DNA from 4 places in the Mesorhizobium sp. AD1-1 genome. Region 1 is predicted to be linked to each of the others. Evidence: riboswitches for the same ligand, from Rfam matches in the RefSeq annotation. Region 1 holds a riboswitch; each other region holds the start of a gene.
The links. Region 1 has a riboswitch for cobalamin ahead of LB519_RS22535 (DUF1636 family protein). Riboswitches for the same ligand answer to the same signal wherever they lie in the genome.
Positions count from the first base shown of each region.

Region 2: it holds a riboswitch for cobalamin, as region 1 does, so the genes downstream of both, bluB (5,6-dimethylbenzimidazole synthase) here and LB519_RS22535 (DUF1636 family protein) in region 1, are expected to answer to the same signal.
Region 3: it holds a riboswitch for cobalamin, as region 1 does, so the genes downstream of both, LB519_RS14325 (ABC transporter ATP-binding protein) here and LB519_RS22535 (DUF1636 family protein) in region 1, are expected to answer to the same signal.
Region 4: it holds a riboswitch for cobalamin, as region 1 does, so the genes downstream of both, LB519_RS00655 (aromatic ring-hydroxylating oxygenase subunit alpha) here and LB519_RS22535 (DUF1636 family protein) in region 1, are expected to answer to the same signal.

Region 1 covers NZ_JAIUGP010000013.1:30,902-36,289, reverse strand. Annotated here, with positions in the region: gene cobN (cobaltochelatase subunit CobN) at 1-587, opposite strand, end outside; gene cobW (cobalamin biosynthesis protein CobW) at 606-1,643, opposite strand; gene LB519_RS22535 (DUF1636 family protein) at 1,646-2,074, opposite strand; cobalamin riboswitch at 2,113-2,317, opposite strand; gene LB519_RS22530 (winged helix-turn-helix domain-containing protein) at 2,348-3,547, opposite strand; gene LB519_RS22525 (NADH-quinone oxidoreductase subunit A) at 3,879-4,244, shown strand; gene LB519_RS22520 (NuoB/complex I 20 kDa subunit family protein) at 4,235-4,816, shown strand; gene LB519_RS22515 (NADH-quinone oxidoreductase subunit C) at 4,821-5,388, shown strand, end outside.
Region 2 covers NZ_JAIUGP010000025.1:45,895-51,282, reverse strand. Annotated here, with positions in the region: gene LB519_RS30190 (TetR/AcrR family transcriptional regulator) at 1-159, shown strand, start outside; gene LB519_RS30185 (hypothetical protein) at 447-1,430, shown strand; partial or broken gene bluB (5,6-dimethylbenzimidazole synthase) at 1,553-2,170, opposite strand; cobalamin riboswitch at 2,281-2,461, opposite strand; gene LB519_RS30175 (histone deacetylase family protein) at 2,583-3,509, shown strand; gene LB519_RS30170 (exodeoxyribonuclease VII small subunit) at 3,513-3,764, shown strand; gene LB519_RS30165 (DUF2277 domain-containing protein) at 3,875-4,141, shown strand; gene LB519_RS30160 (pirin family protein) at 4,181-5,101, shown strand; gene dxs (1-deoxy-D-xylulose-5-phosphate synthase) at 5,244-5,388, shown strand, end outside.
Region 3 covers NZ_JAIUGP010000006.1:209,294-214,681, forward strand. Annotated here, with positions in the region: gene LB519_RS14310 (phosphatidate cytidylyltransferase) at 1-839, shown strand, start outside; gene LB519_RS14315 (FecCD family ABC transporter permease) at 865-1,851, opposite strand; gene LB519_RS14320 (ABC transporter substrate-binding protein) at 1,881-2,828, opposite strand; gene LB519_RS14325 (ABC transporter ATP-binding protein) at 2,878-3,666, opposite strand; cobalamin riboswitch at 3,831-4,038, opposite strand; gene LB519_RS14330 (AraC family transcriptional regulator) at 4,274-5,107, shown strand; gene LB519_RS14335 (alanine racemase) at 5,113-5,388, opposite strand, start outside.
Region 4 covers NZ_JAIUGP010000001.1:132,129-137,516, forward strand. Annotated here, with positions in the region: gene LB519_RS00650 (hybrid-cluster NAD(P)-dependent oxidoreductase) at 1-282, opposite strand, end outside; gene LB519_RS00655 (aromatic ring-hydroxylating oxygenase subunit alpha) at 307-1,554, opposite strand; cobalamin riboswitch at 1,669-1,871, opposite strand; gene LB519_RS00660 (DUF680 domain-containing protein) at 2,382-2,579, shown strand; gene LB519_RS00665 (DUF680 domain-containing protein) at 2,659-2,859, shown strand; gene LB519_RS00670 (DUF680 domain-containing protein) at 2,929-3,174, shown strand; gene LB519_RS00675 (ABC transporter ATP-binding protein) at 3,253-4,365, opposite strand; gene LB519_RS00680 (alpha-glucosidase) at 4,390-5,388, opposite strand, start outside.

The DNA.
Region 1 (5,388 bases):
CCAGCATTCGATAAGTCCCGCTTCTCCACAACTCCACTTCCAGGCACGTAAAAACCAGCTTTCGGCACCACCACCGGGCCGATAACTTCCGCATCCGACCCCGCCAGCCGCGCCAATTTCCGCACCAGCGCGCCCATATTCGCCGGGCCGCCCTCGCGGAAATAGTCGAGCAGAGCGTCAAGTTCTTGGCGCGGCAGCGTCGAGGCTTCGATCAGGCGCAGATCCTCGTCGCGGCATTCGCCGGGCAGCAGCGCCAGTTTTATGCCGCGTTCGCGGGCGGTCGAGGCAAGCTGGTCGCAGCCGTAGCGCCACCAGTCGTAGCCGCCGAGGATGCGCACGAGGATGATCTTGGCATGGCGGGCGACGCTGTCGACCCAGAGGTCGACGGACATGGGATGGCGCAGGTCGCGCAGTGCGGCCAGCCGCATCGAGGGCAGGCGGTCGGCATCGGTCCTCCACGCCGCCGCCAGTCCGGCGAGGTCGCTGTCGGTGAAGGACAGCGCCACGATATCCGCCGGCGTCTGCCGCAGATCGACCGGCTCGGCGAGGTCGTCGAGCGAGGCGGATGTCGTGGTGAGGATGTGCATCGCGACCCGTGTCCGAAATCAGCCGGCGAGTATACGCTCGATCGCCGGACGGTTCAGCCCCTTCAGGCCGATGACGACGAGGCGCGAACGGCGGTCATCCTGCGCGGTCCAGGCGCGGTCATAGTAATGATTGACGCGCGGCCCGACGGCCTGCAGCAACAGCCGCATCGGCTTGCCGCCGACCTCGACGAAGCCTTTTACACGCAGCACGTTCTCTTCTTCTGCGACCGTGGCGACGCGTTTTGCCAGTTCATCGGGATTGGCGACCGAGGCTATGTCGACAATGAAGGTGTCGAAGTCGTCATGCTCGTGGTCGAAGGCGCCGTCATGATGGGATTTGCGGTTCTCGATGTCATCCTCGACGGCGAGACCGAGCCCGAGCAGCACGGAGGGATCGACCTTGCCATGCGAGGTCGGCACGATCTTCACCGCGCGGGCGGAGTGTTCGCCAATGATGGCATTGGCGCGGGCGGTGCCGGCGGCGTCCATCAGGTCGCTCTTCGACAGGATGATCAGGTCGGCGCAGGCGATCTGGTCCTCGAACAGTTCTTCCACCGGATCGTCATGGTCGAGCGTCTCGTCCCCGGCGCGCTGCGCCTGGAGGGCCTCCATGTCGTTGGCGACGCGGCCTTCGGCCAATGCCGGTCCGTCGACCACGGCGATGACGCCATCGACGGTCACCCGGCTTTTCACGCTCGGCCACTGAAAGGCCTGGACCAGCGGCTTGGGCAGTGCCAGGCCCGAGGTTTCGATCAGGATATGGTCGACCTTCGGCGTCAGCGACAGGATTTGGTCGAGCGCCGGGACGAAATCATCGGCGACGGTGCAGCAGATACAGCCATTGGCCAGTTCGACGATGTTTTCCTCGGGGCAGGTGTCGATACCGCATCCCTTGAGGATCTCGCCATCGATGCCGATGTCGCCGAATTCGTTGACGATGATGGCGATGCGCTTGCCGCCGGCGTTTTCCAGGAGATGGCGGACCAGCGTCGTCTTGCCGGCGCCGAGGAAGCCAGTGACGACGGTGCAGGGAACGCGGGATACGGAAGTGGTCATGGTCAATCCTTCAGCATGTCGATGGGTGGAATGCGGGCCACGAGGCCGCGCTTAAGGCTATCGGGGCGGCCACGCCAGGGAATGAGACCGTCGGTCGAGGTGGCGAAGAGCTTTGCGCCTGTCACGAGGTCGGCGCCGCTGGTCGCGGTCAGGTCGCCGAAGACATAGCTCCAGCAGCCGTCGCGCAGGATCGCGGCGCTGAGGCGCCGCTTGCAATTGCCAAGGCATTCGACGCTGCGGATGCGGATATCGTCGCCAGCGGCGGCGCGGCGCGTGTCGTCCGTCAGCAACTCGCCGGCGCGGGGATGAGCGTCGGAGCCGGTCTCATTGCGGCAGGAGCCGCAGACGATGATGGTGACGCCGGCCAAGGCATCATCATGGCCGGACGAAATATCCGCTGTGCCAGCCGAAAAACTGCTGTCGTGGTCCAAAGATCGGGCTCCTTGCCCGGAAACCCGCCGGGCGATCGGATTCTACAGTCGCAGACGGCAGGTCTCCTGGCTCGCGAGTCATCGCCTTGGGTAGCCGCCTTCCCGGGAATTCCCAGTGGTTTTCGGCCTTGGCTCTTCGCTTACAGTTGCGGGGACAGCCGCGGATTTGGGATTTTGCCCCGCACCGCATTCCCTCTTAGCCCTTGCCGTTGCGGGCAAGGGACCATCTGGAACCGGATTTAGGCTTTTGCGGGCGGCGGTGTCAACGCGAGCTTACGACACGGCTATGTCGGCCAGCGCCGCGCCCAAATCGCCGGCAGGCGTCACTTCGATGCGTTCGAGCCCGAGCCAACCTTGCATCTGCTTCAATTCCTCGAACAGCTCCGCAGCGGTTTCAGGCGGCGCACCGGGCTCGGCATAGGCCGCATGGACCCGCAGTATGCTGGCCGGGCGATCGGCCTTGAGGTCGACGCGTGCCACGATCCTGTCGCCGAGCAGGAACGGCAGGACATAATAGCCATACTGCCGCTTGTCGGCAGGTGTGTAGATCTCGATGCGGTAGTGGAAATCGAACAGCCGCTCGGTGCGCGAGCGCTCGAAGACGACCGGATCGAAGGGTGCCAGCAAGGCGCGGGCCTCGACTTTGCGCGGCAGACGGGCGTCCCGGTGAAGATAGGCCGGCTTGTCCCAGCCTTCGACACGCACCGGCAGCAACTCGCCCGTTTCAACCAGTTCCTCCAACCGGCCTTTCATATCTGCCGGCGACAGGCGGAAATAGTCGCGCAAATCGCTTGAAGTCGCCACGCCGTGGGCGCGGGCGGAAATGCGCAGCAATTCGCGGTGCGCGTCCTCAGGCGTCGGCACCGGCAGGTCGAGGATCGCCTGCGGCAGCACGCGCTCGGGCAGGTCATAGAAGCGCTCGAAACCGCGGCGGTGCGCCGTGGTGATGCGGCCGGCCCAGAACAGCCATTCGAAGGCGTGTTTGGCATGGCTCCAGCCCCACCAGCCGCCCGAACCTTTCTGGCCCTCCAGCGCGGAAGCGGCGATCGGGCCGCGCTCGGCGACCTCGCGGTAGATCTCTTCGATGTAGGCGGCGTGCTCGCGGCCCCATTTGGCGAGACCCAGATACATTTCCTCGCCCCGCTCGGCGCGCTGCATGCGCCAGCGCATCAGCGGGTATGTCTCGACCGGCAGGAAGGAGGCCTCGTGCGCCCAATATTCGAAAACCATCCGCTTGCGCGTCACAGCCGCGTTGTCGAGCAGCGAGAACGGGTAGGGGCCAAGGCGCGAATAGAGCGGCATATAATGAGCGCGCACCACCGCGCTGACGGAATCGATCTGCAACAGGCCGGTGCGGGAGAGGGTGCGGGCAAAATGCCGGCGGTCGGGCGTGCCGGTCGGGCGAGGATCGAGGAACCCTTGGGCGGCAAGGGCGATGCGCCGGGCCATCGGGAGCGAGATCTTTTCCTTCATGCAGGTATCACTTTGACGTGTTTTGACCGAGGGTCGAATGGCTGATTCCAACCCATGCTAGCAGGGTTTTGGCGGCATCCATGTCAGGAGAGAAAAGTGGAGTAAAAAGCGAAGGAAATCAAACAGGAGCGGATCGGACCAGTTTGCCGCGATATGCCATCCAGGTCGATGTTTTGAACAAGGTTTGACTTGCTTCGCTGGAAGTGCTGCGCTAACCCTCGCCGCGTTGCAGCATAGGCCCTTAAAACGGTTCAGCGGTTAAACTGTCACGCTTCCGCATTAGGGTCCGGTGCTGTAATCAACGTGGATTGGCGCCAACGGAAAGCCGAGCATGAACGCACTCTTGAGCTCATACCTGCCCATCGTCCTGTTCATAGGCGTGGCGCTGGTTGTCGGCCTGGCGCTGCTGGCCGCGCCCTTCCTGGTGGCCTACCGCAATCCCGATCCCGAAAAGCTTTCCGCCTACGAGTGCGGTTTCAACTCGTTCGACGACGCCCGCATGAAGTTCGACATCCGTTTCTACCTGGTGTCGATCCTGTTCATCATCTTCGACCTGGAAGTAGCCTTCCTGTTTCCGTGGGCGGTGTCGTTTTCGAAGATCGGAATGCTCGGTTTCTGGTCGATGATGGTTTTTTTGGCGGTGCTGACCATCGGCTTTGCCTATGAATGGAAAAAAGGAGCGCTGGAATGGGATTGAACGACAGTTCAGGCACCCTCGTCGCGCCGAAGCCCAAGGGCATCATCGATCCCAACACCGGCAGGCCGGTGGGGGAGGACGATCCCTTCTTCCTCGAGATCAACAACGAGTTGGCCGACAAGGGCTTTCTGGTCACTTCGACCGAGGCGCTCATCACCTGGGCGCGCAGCGGGTCGCTGATGTTCATGACGTTCGGCCTCGCCTGCTGCGCGGTCGAGATGATCCACACCTCGATGCCGCGCTATGATTCGGAGCGGTTCGGTGTCGCGCCACGCGCGTCTCCGCGCCAGTCCGACATCATGATCGTCGCCGGCACGCTGACCAACAAGATGGCGCCGGCGCTGCGCAAGGTCTACGACCAGATGCCGGAGCCGCGCTACGTCATCTCGATGGGCTCCTGCGCCAATGGCGGCGGCTATTACCACTATTCCTATTCGGTGGTGCGCGGCTGCGACCGCATCGTGCCGGTCGACATCTATGTGCCCGGCTGTCCGCCGAGCGCCGAAGCGCTGCTCTACGGCATTCTTCTCTTGCAGAAGAAGATCCGCCGCACCGGCACGATCGAACGGTAAATCCATGACCGCATCCCTGAGCGAACTGTCGACCTATCTCGGCGAGAAGCTGATCGGCCGCGTGAACGAGGCTGATATCGCCTATGGCGAACTCACCATCCATGTCGAGCCGCGCGATCTGGTCGAGGTGATGACCTTCCTGCGCGACGATGCGCGCTGCCAGTTCATCTCGATCATCGATGTCTGCGGCGCCGACTATCCGTCGCGGGCCAAGCGTTTCGACGTCGTCTATCACCTGTTGTCGCCGAAGCAGAATGTGCGCGTCCGCGTCAAGGTGCAGGCCGACGAGGAAACCATGGTGCCGTCGATCACCGGCGTCTATCCCGGCGCCGACTGGTTCGAACGCGAGACGTACGATCTCTACGGCGTTTTGTTCTCGGGCCATCCCGACCTGCGCCGCCTGCTGACCGACTATGGCTTCGAAGGCCATCCCTTGCGCAAGGATTTCCCGCTGACCGGCTTCGTCGAGGTGCGCTACGACGACGAGGCCAAGCGCGTTATCTATGAGCCGGTCGAGCTCAAGCAGGAATTTCGCAATTTCGATTTTCTGTCCCCGTGGGAAGGTACGGATT
Region 2 (5,388 bases), on a different contig from region 1:
CCCGAGACGGCCTCGCGACTGATCAACGGAGCGAGCAGCCAGGCAGCGCAACGGATCGCCAATTCGAGCGACCCCGAAGCGACGTCCAAGAAGGTGGTGACGGCGTTCAAGCAACTGCTCGAAGGCCTGCTCAAGAAGCCGGATCCGCAGTCGAATTGAAGTTCCCACCGGAGCTTCGTGCCGGCAGCTGTTCCCGATAGGAATTTTTTCTTGACGCCTGCCCTCAGCTAAGGTACATATTCGTCCATGGTGCTGATTTGCGCCGGTGACCCGCCGCACAGGCGGGTTTTTCGTTTGATGCTCCGTCAGACAATGCGCCGGCGAAAGGCTGCGAAAGAAAACCGTTGCCCAGAATTCGTCGCCCTGTGGTGCTAGGGCCGGCAATTGACAATCGTCGGGTTGAGTTCATCCTCTTCCACCATCTCTGAGGCGGAGATTCGGGGCACATGTGGGATTTCGAGATCGGCCGGTCGGTGTCCATCATGATGCGGACCTGGCCGTTCATCGTCTTTCGTATGATCGTCTATTTCGGCATCACGCTGGCCTACATCATGGCGACCGGCACCGGTGCCTCGGTCGGCTATGGTGTCGGCCATATCTCCACCGATCCCGACGGGCCCATGTCCTTTGCCCTGTGGGGCGGCGTGGTCGGGTTTGGCATCGTCTCGATCGCGGTCTACTGGATCCGCGAATACATCCTCTATATCGTCAAGGCCGGCCACATCGCCGTCATGGTTCATCTGATCGACGGCCGCGACATTCCCGGCGGTCAGGACCAGATCGCCTACGCCAGGGATGTCGTCACCCAGCGTTTTGCCGAGGCCAATATCCTTTTCGTCGTCGACCAACTCGTCAAGGGTGCCATCCGCGCCATCACCGGCCTGCTCGGCGGTATCGCCGCCTTCCTGCCGATACCGGGCCTGAGCGGCCTGGTCTCCTTCATCAACACGGTGATCCGCCTGTCGCTGACCTATGTCGACGAGATCATCCTCGGCTACAACATCCGCATCAATTCAGCCTCACCCTTCGAGACGGCGCGCCAAGGCGTCGTGCTCTATGCCCAGAACGGCAAGGTCATGGTCAAGAACGCCGTCTGGCTGGCGGTCATCATGTGGGGCGTGTCGTTCGTCATCTTTCTGATGATGCTGGCGCCTGCCGGCGCCATTCTGTTCCTGATGCCCGGCCAGCTCGCCGGCTGGGCCTTCGTGCTCGCCATCGTCTTCGCCTGGGCATTCAAGGCGGCCTTCATCGAGCCTTTCGCCATCGCTTGCCTGATGCAGGTCTATTTCAAGACCATCGCGGGCCAGGTGCCGGATCCGGCCTGGGACGCCCGGTTGGCCGAGGCGTCGTCGAAGTTCAGGGAGCTCAAGGACAAGGCGCTCGCCTCCTTCGGCGGTTCGCGCTGGGGTACGGCCGGCGCCACACCCTGATCGGCCGGGCAGGTGGTGTCTGGTGAGGCAGAAACGGTGTTGAGGCGCGCCACGGTGGACTTCAGCTGTGTCTCGCCTTGCCCGGAAAACGTCTCGCTCATGATCAGTTCCGGCAGCGGCAGCCGCCGTCCCCAACCATGCGTTTCAAGGTCCGGTTTGGAAGCGAACTCGGAAACACGGCCGACGCAGAGATAGGCGATTGGCGTTACGTGATCCGGAATGGCCAACAGCCGCTTCAGCGCCTCAGCCTCGATGATGCTCACCCAGCCGACGCCAACGCCCTCGGCACGCGAGGCCAGCCAGAAATTCTGCACTGCGCAGACGGTGCTGTAGAGATCCATCTCCGGATTGTGCCAGCGTCCCAGCGGCGAACCTTTCGAGCGCTGCCGGTCGCAAGTGATGCAGATGTTGAGCGCGCTTTCGCAGATGCCTTCCAGCTTGAGCTTGCGGTACAGCGCCTGTTTTTCCGCCTCGATCGCCGGCAGTTCCTGCTCGCGCGCGGCCAGGAACAGGTCGCGCACCCTTTCGCGTCGCTCGATGTCACGAATGACAATGAAATTCCATGGCTGCATGAAGCCGACCGATGGCGCGTGATGGGCGGCAAGCAGCAGCCGCGCCAGCACGTCGTCATCGATCGCGGTGGGCAGGAAATGGCTGCGCACGTCGCGCCGCGTGAACATGGCGCGATAGACCGCATCGCGCGCATTCTGGTCAAATCCATCGTCAATGGCAGCGGTCATATGTTCCGGCATCGCTTGTCCCCTTGCGATTGCAGATTCAAAACGGTCAGAGCGTACGTTGTGCGTCCAAATGGACGCACGTCGCTCTGATGTCATCCGCCTGACCATGCGGATGACGATGCCTGCCAGGCCGGTCTTCTGGCTTGGGATCAACCCGCGTCCGGTGCCTTCCCGTCATCGACAGTGGCATTTACCGGCGCGGTCCCCCTCACAGCGTTGGGCACGCCACGGAATTCAACCGTGTTCCCGATTCTCCCGCTTGCGGCGGGCACCAGGCAGTGCCAAGGACTTTACGCCGAAGCGCCGGCGAGGCCAATGCCTGCGGCGACACGAATGGACGCAGGCGCGATTTTCCCCAGTCATCGGCCGGCCGTGCATGGCCTTTGTCGATCCGGGTCACTAGATTAGGACGATGACCACCCGTCTCTACACGCATCCGATCTTCCTCGAGCATCTCACGCCGCCCGGACATCCCGAGCGGCCCGACCGCCTGCGTGCCATCGAGCGCGTGCTCGATGAGGAAGCCTTTGCCGGGCTCGATCGTATCCAGGCGCCGGAAGGCGACGAGGCCACCATCCTCTACGCGCATCCCGCCGATTTCGTCGCCCGCGTGCGCGCCGCCATTCCCGACGAGGGGATTGCCCGCATCGATGCCGACACCACTGCCAGTCCGAAGAGCTGGCAAGCGGCGATCACCGCGATCGGCGCCGCCAACGCCGCCGTCGATGATGTCTTTTCGGGCCGCGCCGACAACGTCTTCGTCGCCGCCCGGCCGCCCGGCCATCATGCCGAAAAGACCACGGCCATGGGCTTCTGCCTGTTCAACACGGCGGCGATCGCGGCGCGTTATGCGCAGAAGAAACACGGTGTCGAGCGCGTTGCCATCGTCGACTGGGACGTGCATCACGGCAATGGCACGCAGGATATTTTCTGGGACGATCCCTCGGTGCTCTATTGCTCGACACACCAGATGCCGCTTTATCCCGGCACCGGAGCGAAGACCGAAACGGGCGCCGGCAACATCGTCAACGCACCGCTGGCGCCGCAGACCGGCAGCGAAGTGTTTCGCGATGCCTTCCTGTCGCGCGTCCTGCCCGCGCTCGACAATTTCGCGCCCGACCTGATCATCATTTCGGCCGGGTTCGACGCGCACCACCGCGATCCGCTGGCCGAGATCAATCTGACCGAGGATGATTTCGATTGGGCGACCGGCCAGTTGATGCAGCGCGCGGCACGCCACAGCGGCAACCGGCTCGTAAGCCTGCTCGAGGGCGGCTACGATCTGCAGGGATTGGCATTTTCGGTCGCCGCCCATGTCGGGCGACTGATGAAAGGATGAATGATGGCTGGTGAGACCAACGAAGACGTCAAGGCGATGAGCTTCGAGCAGGCACTCGATGCGCTGGAGAAGATCGTCGATGATCTGGAGCGTGGCGACGTGCCGCTCGACCAGTCGATCAGGATCTATGAACGTGGCGAGGCGCTGAAGGCGCATTGCGACCGGCTGCTGAAGGCCGCCGAGGACAAGGTCGAGAAGATCAGGCTGTCGCGCGACGGCAAGCCGGTTGGAACGGAGCCCCTCGACGCGGATTGAGGCCGGTCCGAACGATGGCCTCGCCTCACCGGTTTTTGGACATGATCATGATCGAGGCTATAACTCGTTGCGATTGAAACAGCTCAAGGACAAGAGGAGATACGGAAGCGATGTGCAGAAACATCAAGACCCTGTTCAATTTTGATCCGCCGGCAACCAATGACGAGGTGCGCGACGCGGCCCTTCAGTTCGTCCGCAAGCTGAGCGGAACGACGCGACCCTCGAAGCAGAACCAGCACGCCTTCGATCATGCCGTCGACGCCATCGCGGCCTCGGCGCGCGAACTGCTCGATTCCCTGGAAACCCATCAGCATCCGCGCAATCGCGAAGAGGTGGCGGCCAAGCTGCGGGCAAAGGCGGCCATCCGCTTTGCCTGATGCGGCCAGGCGGCCTTCGACCACCGACAAGGAGAGTCCATGAGCTTCTTCCCCGGGAAAGACCCTGAGGTGGGCGATGCGTTCGCCAGCGATCAGATCGAATTGATGGTCATTCCGAACGCCAAGGACATCGGTGGTTTTCAGGTGCGCCGTGCCCTGCCAACGGCAAAAAGGCGGTTGGTCGGTCCGTTCATCTTCTTCGACCGCATGGGTCCCGCGATCCTGCGGGCCGGCCAGGCGCTGGACGTCCGTCCGCATCCGCATATCGGACTGTCGACGGTCACCTATCTGTTCGACGGCAAGATCCGGCACCGCGACTCCCTCGGCACCGAAATGGTCATTCAGCCCGGCGACGTGAATTTGATGACCGCCGGCCGCGGCATCGTCCATTCGGAGCGTACGCCGGAGGAACTGCGTGGCGCGCCGATGTCGGTATCCGGCCTGCAGACATGGCTGGCGCTGCCGGACGACAAGGAAGAGGTGGCTCCTGTGTTCGAGAACACAGGAGCGCTCAGGCTTCCCGAGATTGATGCCGAAGGCGTCAACGGGCGCCTCATCATCGGCGATTTCCAAGGATTACGGTCCCCGGTCAGGGCCGATTCGGAGACGCTCTACGCCGACCTGCGCCTGGCGCCCGGCGCCAGCGTGAAAATCCCTGCCGATGCGGAAGAGCGCGCCATTTACACGCTGGAAGGCGAGGTCTCGATTTCGGGCGATGTGTTCCCAGCCGAACGGCTGCTGGTCTTCCGTCCCGGTGACGAGATCGTCGTGTCGTCGCAGACCGGGGCGCATTTCATGCTGTTCGGCGGCGCCTCTCTTGGTTCGAAGCGTTACATCTGGTGGAATTTCGTCTCGTCGTCGAAAGAGCGTATCGAACAGGCGAAAGAGGAATGGAAGACAGGCCGCTTCGACATCGTTCCAGGAGACGAGGAAGAGTTCATTCCGCTGCCGGAAAGCTGATGCCTGTCGCCCAAAGTGGCCCGGTTTTGGGGAAACGACCTGCATAGAAGCAAAAGACCACAGTCTGATCCGCGTCACTGACACGCATTTACTTTCGCCGGCCGGCGGCCTATTTCGCCCATCAACCGAAAGCCTGAGCACCGTGAACGCAACGCCGCATACGCCGCTTCTCGACAAGGCCCGCATCCCGGCCGACCTGCGCATGCTTGCCGAGAGTGAGCTGCCGCAACTGGCGTCCGAGCTTCGCGCCGAACTGGTCGACGCGGTATCCCGCACGGGTGGTCATC
Region 3 (5,388 bases), on a different contig from region 1:
CGCTGAGCTCGACGCTTGTCAATCTCACGCAGCGCATCAACGCCTGGTGGGTGATGGTGGCGCTGATGACGGTCGCCTTCTTCTTCGGCCGTTACGGGATGACCATCCTGTTTGCGCTGATTTCCTTCGCCGCGCTGCGCGAATTCGTGACGCTGACGCATACGCGCCGCAGCGACCATTGGGTGCTGCTCGGCATGTTCGGCATCATCATCCCGTTTCAGTACTGGCTGGTGTGGACCGCCTGGTACGGGCTCTTCGTCATCTTCATTCCGGTCTACTGCTTCCTCTTGATGCCGGCCATCACGGCGCTGCATGGCGACACCGAACGCTTCCTCGAGCGGATCGCCGCGCAGCAATGGGCGGTGATGATCTCGGTCTATTGCGTCAGCCACGTCCCCGCCCTGCTGACACTCGACGTGCCAGGCTTCGAAGGCCGCACCCTGCTGCTGATCGCCTTCCTGATCATCGTCGTGCAAGGCAGCGACGTGCTGCAGTACATCTTCGGCAAGCTGTTTGGTAAACACCGGTTTTCGCCGAACGTCTCGCCGTCGAAAACCTGGGAAGGGCTGATCGGCGGATTGGTGTCGGCGAGCCTGCTCGGCGCGCTGTTGTCGTTCGTGACGCCCTTCTCGCCGCTGCAGGCGGCAGCCGTGGCCTTCGTCGCCTGCTCGATGGGATTCCTAGGCGGGCTGGTCGCCTCGGCCATCAAGCGCGACCAGGGCGTCAAGGACTGGGGCCATCTCATCGAAGGCCATGGCGGCATGATGGACCGCACCGACAGCCTGGTCTTCGCCGCCCCGGTGTTCTTCCACATCGTGCGCTATTTCTGGACCGTGTGATCCGGCGACCGGTTGCCAAACGCGCTCAAAGCCGGTTGCGGATCAGCATGGTGACGACGAAGAACGCACCGACCGAGCTGGTGATGATGCCGATCGGCAGTTCCTGCGGCGGCAGCAGCGTTCGGGCCAGAAGATCGCTGGCCAGCAAAAGCACCGCGCCGAAGACGGCGCAGCTGGCAACCAGGCGCAGATGCAAGGGGCCTGCCAGCGGCCGCGACAGATGCGGGATCATCAGCCCGACGAAGCCGATGACCCCGGCGACAGAGACCAGGATCGCCGTCGAGAAGGCGGCGACGAGAAACGTCATTCGGCGCATGCGCGCCACTGGCACGCCAAGGCTTTCGGCGGCGTTTTCGCCGGCCAGGAAGGCATCGAGCCGGCGGTGGTTCCACAGCGCGTAAGCCAGAATGGTGCCCGCACCCAGCGCGCCGAGCCAGATATTGTCCCAGCGCGCCAGGCCAAGGCCGCCCATCGTCCAGAACAACACGGAGTGGGCGGCGCGCTGGTCGCCGGCAAAGACCAGGTAGTTGGTCAAGGCGGTGAACATGAAGGACACGGCAAGGCCGGCGAGGATCAGCCGCTCCGGCCCTTGGCCCCTCACCCGCGCGACCAGCAGCAGGACGACGCCGGCGGCCAATATGCCGCCGGTGAAGGCCGCGACCGGCAACGTCCAGATGCCAAAGCTGTCGCCGAAGACGGTGATGACGGAAACAGCACCGGCGGCGGCGCCCGACGACAGGCCGAACAGGAACGGATCGGCGAGATCGTTGCGGGTCACTGTCTGCAGCAGCGCGCCGACGACGCCGAGGCCCGCGCCGACGCAGATGGCCAGGATCGTGCGCGGCAGCCGCAGATCGACGACGATCTTGCCGACCGGCCCGGACACGTCGTGCCCGCCTAAGCCGATTGCGCGGCCAAGCGCTGCTACAACGTCGGCCAGCGGGATCAGCGTCGAGCCATAGGCGATCGACAGCAGAGCGAGAGCGGCGATCGCCGCCGCTCCCGCCAGCATGGCCAACGCAAATGCCGGATGGCGCAAGCTCAAAATGCTTCCGGGTGCATGGCCTTGGCGATCTTGTCGATCGCTTCGATGTTGGCGGGTCCGGGCGTCAGCTCGGCGTAGCGGAGGGCGACGAAGCGCTCGTTCTTGACCGCGTCTGTCTCCTTCATGGCCGGATGCGCTTTCAGGAAATCGAGCAGCTTCCTGTAGCCGCCACCGTCCTGGTAATCGAGCAGGATGAGGAATTGCGGATTGCGCGACGCCACCGTTTCCCAATCCGTGTTGCCCCAGCTGGTGTCCATGTCAGCCATGATGTTGTCGCCGCCGGCGGCAGTGATCATGGCGCTGGGGATGGCGAACTTGCCTGCGGTGAACGGCTTGTCCTCGCCGGAATCGTAGAGGAACACCCGCGTGCCCTTGGCGCTGCCGACCTTGGCGGTGATGTCGGCGAGTTGCGCCTTCCAGCCAGAGACAAGCTTTTCAGCCTCGGCCTCCTTGCCGAAGATCTTGCCCAGCTTTTCGACGTCGCCATAGAGCAGGTCCATCGAGGCGGCGGGGCGGCTCTTGTCGAGATGGACGCAGCTTTCCGTCAGAACCAGCGTCTTGATGCCGTGCGGGGCAAGCGTGTCGGGCGTCACCTCGCCACCCGGCTTCATGCCGTAGTACCAGCCGGCGAAGAAGAAATCCGGCTCGACGGCCACGAGGTTTTCGAGCGTCGGATATTTCGGCGCCAGCTCCGGGATCGAACCCTGCTCTGCCTTGAATTCGGGACCGACCTTGTACCATCCGGTGATGCCGGTCAGGCCGACGATTGACGGCTGCAATTTCAGCGCGAAAGCCATCTCAGCCATGTTCAGATCATGGATGACAGCGCGCTTCGGCGGCGCGTCGAAGGTCAGCGGCTTGCCGCAGCTGTCGACGGTTACCGGGAAGGCGAAGGCGGTCGAGGTCAGCAGCGAGACGGCAAGCGAAAAAGCGAGGCGTTTCACGGGTATGCTCCTTGTGGGTGGGATCGGGTCGACTATGGAACGGCTTCAATCACGACGGCGGCGCGGCACGGTTCGGAACCTCGAACACCGTCAACTCTCGATCCTCGGTCGGATGGCGCAGGCGCAGCACATCGATGCCGAAAATCTCGCGGATCAGCTGTTGGGCCAGCGCTTCGCGCGGTGCGGCGAGCGCTTGCAGACGGGCATGGTTCATCACCGCCACCCTGGTGGCGAAGGGTGCTACCAGCGCCAGATCGTGCAGCACCGCGATCACCGTCATCTCAAAGCCTGCCACGAGGTCGAGCAGTTCGCCGCGGGCGCGCGGGTCCAGATGGTTGGTCGGTTCGTCGAGGAACAGGATTTTGGGCTGCTGGGCGATGGCGCGCGCCAGTTGGGCGCGCTGGCGCTCGCCGCCCGACAGCGAGCCGACGGTGCGGCCAAGCAGCGGCAGCAGGCCGGTCCGGCGCAGCGCCTCGACGGCGATATCGCGTTCCTCGCGCCTGCGCCGCAGCCCGGCGTGCGGGACCCGGCCAAGCTCGACATAATCGATCACCGCCAGCCGCGGATCGGGCTGGTCGGTCTGGCCGACAACGGCGATATGCAACGCCCGCTCGGCGGCCGAAATCCTGTCCAGCCCGCGTCCGCCAAGCTTCACCTCGCCGGAACTTGGCCGCAGCATGCCCGACAGCATGCGCAGCAGCGTCGTCTTGCCGGCGCCGTTGGGACCGATGATGGCAAGGCGATCGCCAGCGGCCACCGAGAAGCTGACCGCCTGGACCAGATTCCGCCCATTCGCCATGGCACAGAGGTCATGGGCTTCGAGAAGCGCTGCGCTCATCGGCTGCAGCCCGCCGGATTGCGGGGACGGCAAAGCGTGCGCATGGTGATGCGATGATCGATGGAGCCGTCCAACTTTCCGTCACTTTCCAAAACTGACGACGGAAGGAAGCTGGCGAACCGGCCGACAAGGCCGGGATTCGCGTTTCCTCCCGGCACACCCCGTCCGGTCAACTCAGTGATGGCAGGTCTCCTGGCTCGCGGGTCGTTGCGCCATCCTGCCTTCCCAGCCTTGCCGGCCAGTGGCATTCACGGATTTTGCTCGCCGCTTACAGTTGCGGGGGCAGCCACGGCCTCGACCTGAACAGGCCTCACCGTGTTCCCTTTTCACCCCTCGCCTTTCGGCTCGGGGACCATCACCACTTCAGCGTAGATTTCCACCAAACGCTTCGCAATGGATTTCTCGGACGAAGTGGTGGGCCAGCTAAGGGAAACAGGCATTGCACGCTCACTTTATGTAATAACATAACATTCTTAGGAGATGACGCGGCCCGCTGTCAAGCGAAAGCCCATGGGATCGGCGCAGATTGCACGGAATGCGCAATTTCGATCAAACTGGCCGCGCCAGGAAACGCCAAGATGATCCGGCCAATGCGAAAAGGAGCCCCATGAACCCGACCGAGAAAGCGCTGTGGTTCGTCGAGAGCCATCTGCCGGAGGCGATCTCGCTTGACGATGTCGCGCAAAGCAGCGGCGTGTCGCGTTTTCATGTGACGCGCGCCTTCGGCGCCGCAACCGGCCGCTCGGTGATGGGTTACATGCGCTCACGCCGGCTGACCGAGGCGGCGCGCAAGCTGGCCGGCGGAGCGCCCGACATCCTCGTCGTCGCGCTCGACGCCGGCTACAACTCGCATGAGGCGTTCACCCGTGCCTTCCGCGATCAGTTCGGCACCACGCCGGAACTGGTGCGCGCGCAAGGCTCGACCAACAACCTCGACCTCGTGGAGCCGATCCTGATGGACCAGTCCTTCCTCACCAATCTCGAACCACCGCGCTTCGAGACCAGCCGGCCGTTCCTGATCGCCGGCCTCGGCGAACGCTACAGCTGTGAAACCAGCGCCGGGATTCCGATGCAGTGGCAGCGTTTTGCACCCTTTATCGGCAACATCCCCGGCGAGATCTCAGGCGTTTTCTACGGCGTGTGCCTTAATGGCGACGACGCGGGCAATTTCGACTATGTCGTCGGCGTCGAAGTGTCCGGCTTTGCGGATCTGCCGAAGGACTTCTATCGGGTGCGGGTGCCGGCGCAGAAATATGCGGTGTTCTCGCACCGCGAGCACATCTCATCCATCCGCCGGACGATCAACACGATCTGGAACAGCTGGCTGCCCGCCTCCGGTCACGAAATCGCGGATGCACCGGAATTCGAGCGCTATGGACCGGAGTTCGATGCCCACAGCGGCAATGGCGGGCTGGAGATCTGGGTACCGGTGAAGGCGTAGCTCGATCACGCCATCGGCAGCGCCGGCCAGCGATCGATGACCTTTCCGCCGGAAAACACGGCGATCGACCCGAATTGCTGCAGCACGGCCTCGCTCTGCGTCGGCCTTAGAAACGCGTAGTCGCCTGGCCTTGCGGTCGCATCGGCGGGCAAGCCCATGAATTGCTGGTTGGAGGACAGGCCGAGCAGGCCGTTCGTCTTCATGCCTTGGGGGAAGACCGGCTCGGCCATCCACTTGCCGCCATAGAGATAGCAGCCCTTGCGCGGGAAGCGGCCGAGCGC
Region 4 (5,388 bases), on a different contig from region 1:
GGTGCTGCCCGCCTGCGCCTTGACCGTCACCGCGATCGAGAACGGCCGCGACGGCGAGGACGACAGCGTGTAGGTGCGCATCAGCGGCCCGTCCGATGTCGGCAGTTCCAGAGTCACGAACTGCCCCGGTTTGTAGCGGAACCAGGTCTGGTTGTCGGAGCGGAAGGTGAAGGTCTTCACGTCAGGCGCTTCGTCGCTGACGCCGATCACTTCCAGCACCTGCAGCCTGTCGTTCCAGGGCGTCATCTGGTCGAGATGGCGATAGAGGCCAAGGTCCGTCATCGCATTCATCCTCTTGTCCCTGGGCTAGGCGACGCTGCGCAGGGCCGGCCGGCCGCCTTCGGCAAGGCGCGGCCCGATGAACGACGCGTACCACTCGACGAACTGGATCACGCCGCCCTCATGCAGCTCCGAATAGGGGCCTGGTTCATAGGCCGGCGACAGGATGCCGAAGGCGTTTTCCTCGACGATGCGGCGGTCCTGGTCGTTGGTCTCGGTCCAGACATGGGTGAGCTCAGCGAGGTCGTAGTCGACGCCTTCGACCGCATCCTTGTGGACGAGCCATTTCGTGGTCACCGCGGTTTCCGTGGCACTGATCGGCAGCACGCGGAAGGTAACGGCGTGGTCGCCGAGGATATGGTTCCAGGTCGTCGGATAGTGATAGAGCAGCAAGGAGCCGATGCGGTCGGTTGAAACGCTGTCGGACAGGTTCTTCTGGACCGCCCGTTTTCCCGTCATGGTGTAGCTGACGGCATCGCGCAGCAGCGGCGCGCGGGTGGCGCGGTACTGCCCTGCCGGATCGATGCGGAATTTGCTCGGCAAGCCTGATGCCTCGCATCTGGCCCAGTGTGCGACCATTTCAGGGTCGCTGTCGGCGCCATGGACGCCGGTTATGGTTGGAGCCTCGGGGAAGGTCTTGCACAACTCGGGATGATTGGCGGCGCAGTGGTAGCACTCGCGGTTGTTTTCCCAGACCAGCTTCCAGTTGCCCTTCTCGACGATCGTGCTCTCGAAGGCGATCTTTGCTTCACGCAGCCGGTGCGGCAAAAGATAGGGTTCGATCATCGCCCGCATCGGCGCGAAATCTGCCGGTTCCTTGGCCAGGCAGATGAAGATGTAGCCGCCGACGCTCTCGCAAGCGACCGGCTTCAGGCCGAAATCACTCTTGTCGAAACCGTCGGCCATCTGGCGGGCAAACAGCAGGCGGCCGTCCAGCTCGTAGGTCCACTGATGATACGGGCAGACGAGCTTTGCCGCGGTACCCTTCTCCGTGTTGCACACGCGGCTGCCGCGATGGCGGCAGGAATTGTGGAAGGCGTTGATCTTGCCGTGCTGGTCGCGGACAAGGACGACCGGATAATCGCCGACCTGCACGGTGATGTAGCTGCCCGGCTTCGGCAGTTCGCAATCATGGCCGATGAACAGCCAGTCGCGATACCAGATCAGCTCCATGTCGAGCTTGAAGTAGTCCGGATCGGTGTAGAAGGGCTGCTCCAGCGAAAAGCCTTGCCGGCGCCCCTTCAGGAGCCTCAGCATGTCGTTGCGGATATCCATGTCCTGTCCTCGTTCCTAAGGACTGAACTGGTGGTGACGGAGGAAGGATTGAAACACAGGCCGGCTGTGTGCCGGACATGCGCTATCCACCTCTTGACCGCCCACCGCGATCAGTCGAGTCTAAAAATCTCGGGCTGGTTTCCGGGCTCTGGAGTTGTCCTTGCGGACCATCGCGACACCTTCCCAGGCGGTTGCCCAGTGGTCTCCCGTTGCGACTTGAACTCCACCACCGTTGCGGGGGCAGCGCCGGATTCTGACCGGCTTCCCAATTCTCCGCCTCGTCGTCACGAAGCGGCACCTGAGATGGTATGATCTAACCACGATCGCGGGCGCGGCGGCGGCATGAAAACGACATCGTATCCATGCGGCGCGACACGGCATGCGAAACGCTACTGCAGATCGTCGCGGGCCAAGATCCCACCTCCCGGGCGGCCATTTGCCGGCTGCGATCTTCCCGAATCCGACCCTTCGCGGGGGTCAAAAAAGGTTAACGGTTTCGAAAAGTGACTATTAGCTTGCCCTAAAATCGAACCGAACGGTTCGTTTCTGTTGACGGTGCGTGCAGGACGGTGTGAACGCTGGGCCTCTGAAACAGTCAGTGATCCATCAAGTGTCTATACCTAACACACTGATATGAAGAAGAAAAATGCATCCCTAGATTCCGTTGGCACAATTTCAAGGTGTGGATTCATGGTCCACACGGAACAACTTCGTGATTGGAAAAGACGACCTTGCCCTCCCACATCGGGGCTGTCCGAACGACGCGATTTCATTTCCAAGACACGCCGCTAGACGGACGGAAAAAAGACGATACTGGAGTACCAAAAATGAAAAAGATCATTCTCACTGCCGCAGCCCTTCTGGCCATTTCCGGCAGCGCCTTCGCTGGTAGCGACCACTACGGTTCCAACGCCGCGGCAGCCACTGCTGTCGACAGCTCGTACACCGCTTCGACCAAGAAGTCGGAACCGGCTGCTCAGGCGCCTGCCCAGGGTGCTGACCGCAACCTCTTCGGCAACAACTAACAGCCGATTCCCAGTTTCCCGGTCGACGGCGGGCTCGCTCGCCGCCCTGGCGAAATTCAGACATTCAGGAGTATTCAAGATGAACAAGATCCTCATTGCTGCCGCCGCCGTTCTGGCCATCACCGGCAGCGCTTTCGCGGGCAGCGACAACTACGGTTCGAACGGCTCCAACCAACCTGCCGCCGCTGTGGACCAGTCGTACACGGCTTCCACCAAGACCTCGGAACCGGCTGCCCAGACGCCCGCTCAGGGCAGCGACCGTAACCTCTTCGGTCGCTAACAACCAATTTCGCAACCGACGGCAGCTGTGTCTGCCGTCCTGGCGAAATCCAGAATTCAGGAGACTAAAATGAACAAGATCCTTATTGCTGCCGCCGCCGTTCTGGCCATCACCGGCAGTGCCTTCGCCGGCAGCGACAACTTTGGCTCCAATGGTGCCAATCAGCCTGCCGCCACGACTTCGGTCGACAGCACGCGCACCTCTTCGGTACGCAACACCGGTTCGCCGGTTTACAAGCTGCTGAACTCGTCGGGTGACACCACCCAGAAGTCTGCTCCGCAAGGTGCCGACCGCAACCTCTTCGGCAACAACTAACAACCGAAGTCGATCTCCAAGTCAAAGAGCGGCGGGCCCGGCCCGCCGCTCTTTTTGTGCCTGACACGGTAATTGCGGTTAAGCCGCCTTTGCTTCCACTTCATGCAACGCGAAAGAACGTCCATCCGCGTCGAAGATATGCAGGTCCTCGCCATTGGCGCTCAGCCGCAATGTCGAGCCGCGCTTGACCTCGACATTGCCGGGCAGCTTGGTCACCAGCGGCAGATCGGCGCGGCCGATGTCGACATAGACAAGCTGCACCTCGCCGAGTTGCTCGACATAGTCGACCGTCCCCTCGAACAGATAGTCCGCGCCGCTGGCGATGATCAGGTCCTCCGGCCGCACGCCAAAGCTCACCGCAGCGCCCTTTGCCGAAGCCGGCGTCGCAATCGGCACGGTCGCCTTGCGTCCGCCGACATGGCTGACGACGGTCGGGTTTCCGGTCTTTTCGATGGTCGCCGGCAGGATGTTCATGGCCGGCGAGCCGATGAACTGGGCAACGAACAGATTGCCGGGCTTCTTGTAGAGGTCCATCGGCGTGCCGACCTGCTCGATATGGCCGTCCTTGAGCACCACGATGCGGTCGGCCAGCGTCATCGCCTCGACCTGGTCGTGGGTAACGTAGATCATGGTCGTGTTGGGCATCGATTCCTTGAGCTTGGCGATCTCAATGCGGGTGGCGACGCGCAGCGCGGCGTCGAGGTTCGAAAGCGGCTCGTCGAACAGGAACACCTTCGGATTGCGCACGATGGCGCGGCCGATGGCGACGCGCTGGCGCTGGCCACCCGACATCGCCTTGGGCAGCCGGTCGAGATATTTGGTCAGCTGCAGGATCTCGGCGGCCTGGCGCACGCGGCGGTCGATCTCGGCCTTGTCCTCTTTGCCGATCTTCATCGAGAACGCCATGTTGTCGTAGACGGTCATGTGCGGGTACAGCGCGTAGGACTGGAACACCATGGCGATGCCCCGCTTCGACGGCGGCACGTCGTTCACCACTTCGCCGGCTATTCTGAGTTCGCCGGAGGTGATTTCCTCGAGCCCGGCGATCGACCTCAGCAATGTCGACTTGCCGCAGCCCGACGGGCCGACGAAGACGATGAACTCGCCCGACTTAATATCGAGGTCGATGCCGTGGAGAATGTTCAGATTGCCGTAGGACTTCTTCACTTGTCTTAGCGTGACATCGGCCATTGGTTTCCTCCAGTGATTGGAAATTCAGTCGAGACGCCCGAACCAGGCGCCGTAGCCACCAAGCTCGATGGAACTGCTGCTCGCCTGCCCCGAAAATCCGTGCCCGGGCAGAGGTTGCAGCGATCGGCCGCCAAGGTCAACCTTGGCCCGCCCGGCTCCCAGATTGAAGACGCAGACGATCTGCTCGTTGCCTGCGCGGCGCGTGAAGGCGACGGTATCTCCCTCACTTTCGATGAAGGTGATGTCGCCCTTGGCCAGCGCCGGATGGGCACGCCGGAAGCTGAGAAAGCGCCGGTAGTGCTCGAGCAGCGAAGCCTCGTCGCCCTGCTGGACATTGACCGCTTGCGCCAAATGCTTGGCCGGCACCGGCAGCCAGGGTTTTGCCTGGGAGAAGCCGCCATTCTTGGCGCCGCCGTCCCACACCATCGGTGTGCGGCAGCCGTCGCGGCCCTTGAATTCAGGCCAGAAGCGGATGCCGTAGGGATCCTGCAAATCCTCGAACCGAAGGTCGGCCTCGCCGAGCCCAAGTTCCTCACCCTGATAGATGCAGACCGAACCGCGCAAGGACATCAGCAGCGCCGAGATGACCTTCAGGTAGGCGGTCGGGTCGGGCTCATTGGCGGCCCAGCGCGAGGCCGGGCGCATTACATCGTGGTTGGAGAAGGCCCAGCACGACCAGCCATCGCTGGCGACCTTGCCGAAGGATTCCAGCACCGAGCGGACCTTGCCCGCGCTGATCTTTTCCGGCGCCAGGAAATCGAAGGAGTAGCACATGTGCACGCGCTTGCCGCCGGCGGTGTAGGCGGCCACCACTTCAAGCCCACGCTGCGAATCGCCGACCTCGCCGACCGCTGCCGTTGCCGGATATTCATCGAGCAGGGCACGGAACCGTTCGAGGAAGCCGAGATTCTCGGGCCGGCTCTTGTCGTAGAGATGGTCCTGGTAGTTGTAGGGGTTGACCGCCGGCGCGGTCTGGTCGTTGCGCTCTTCCGGCGGCAGCGGCGGGTTGTTTTCCAAGCCCTG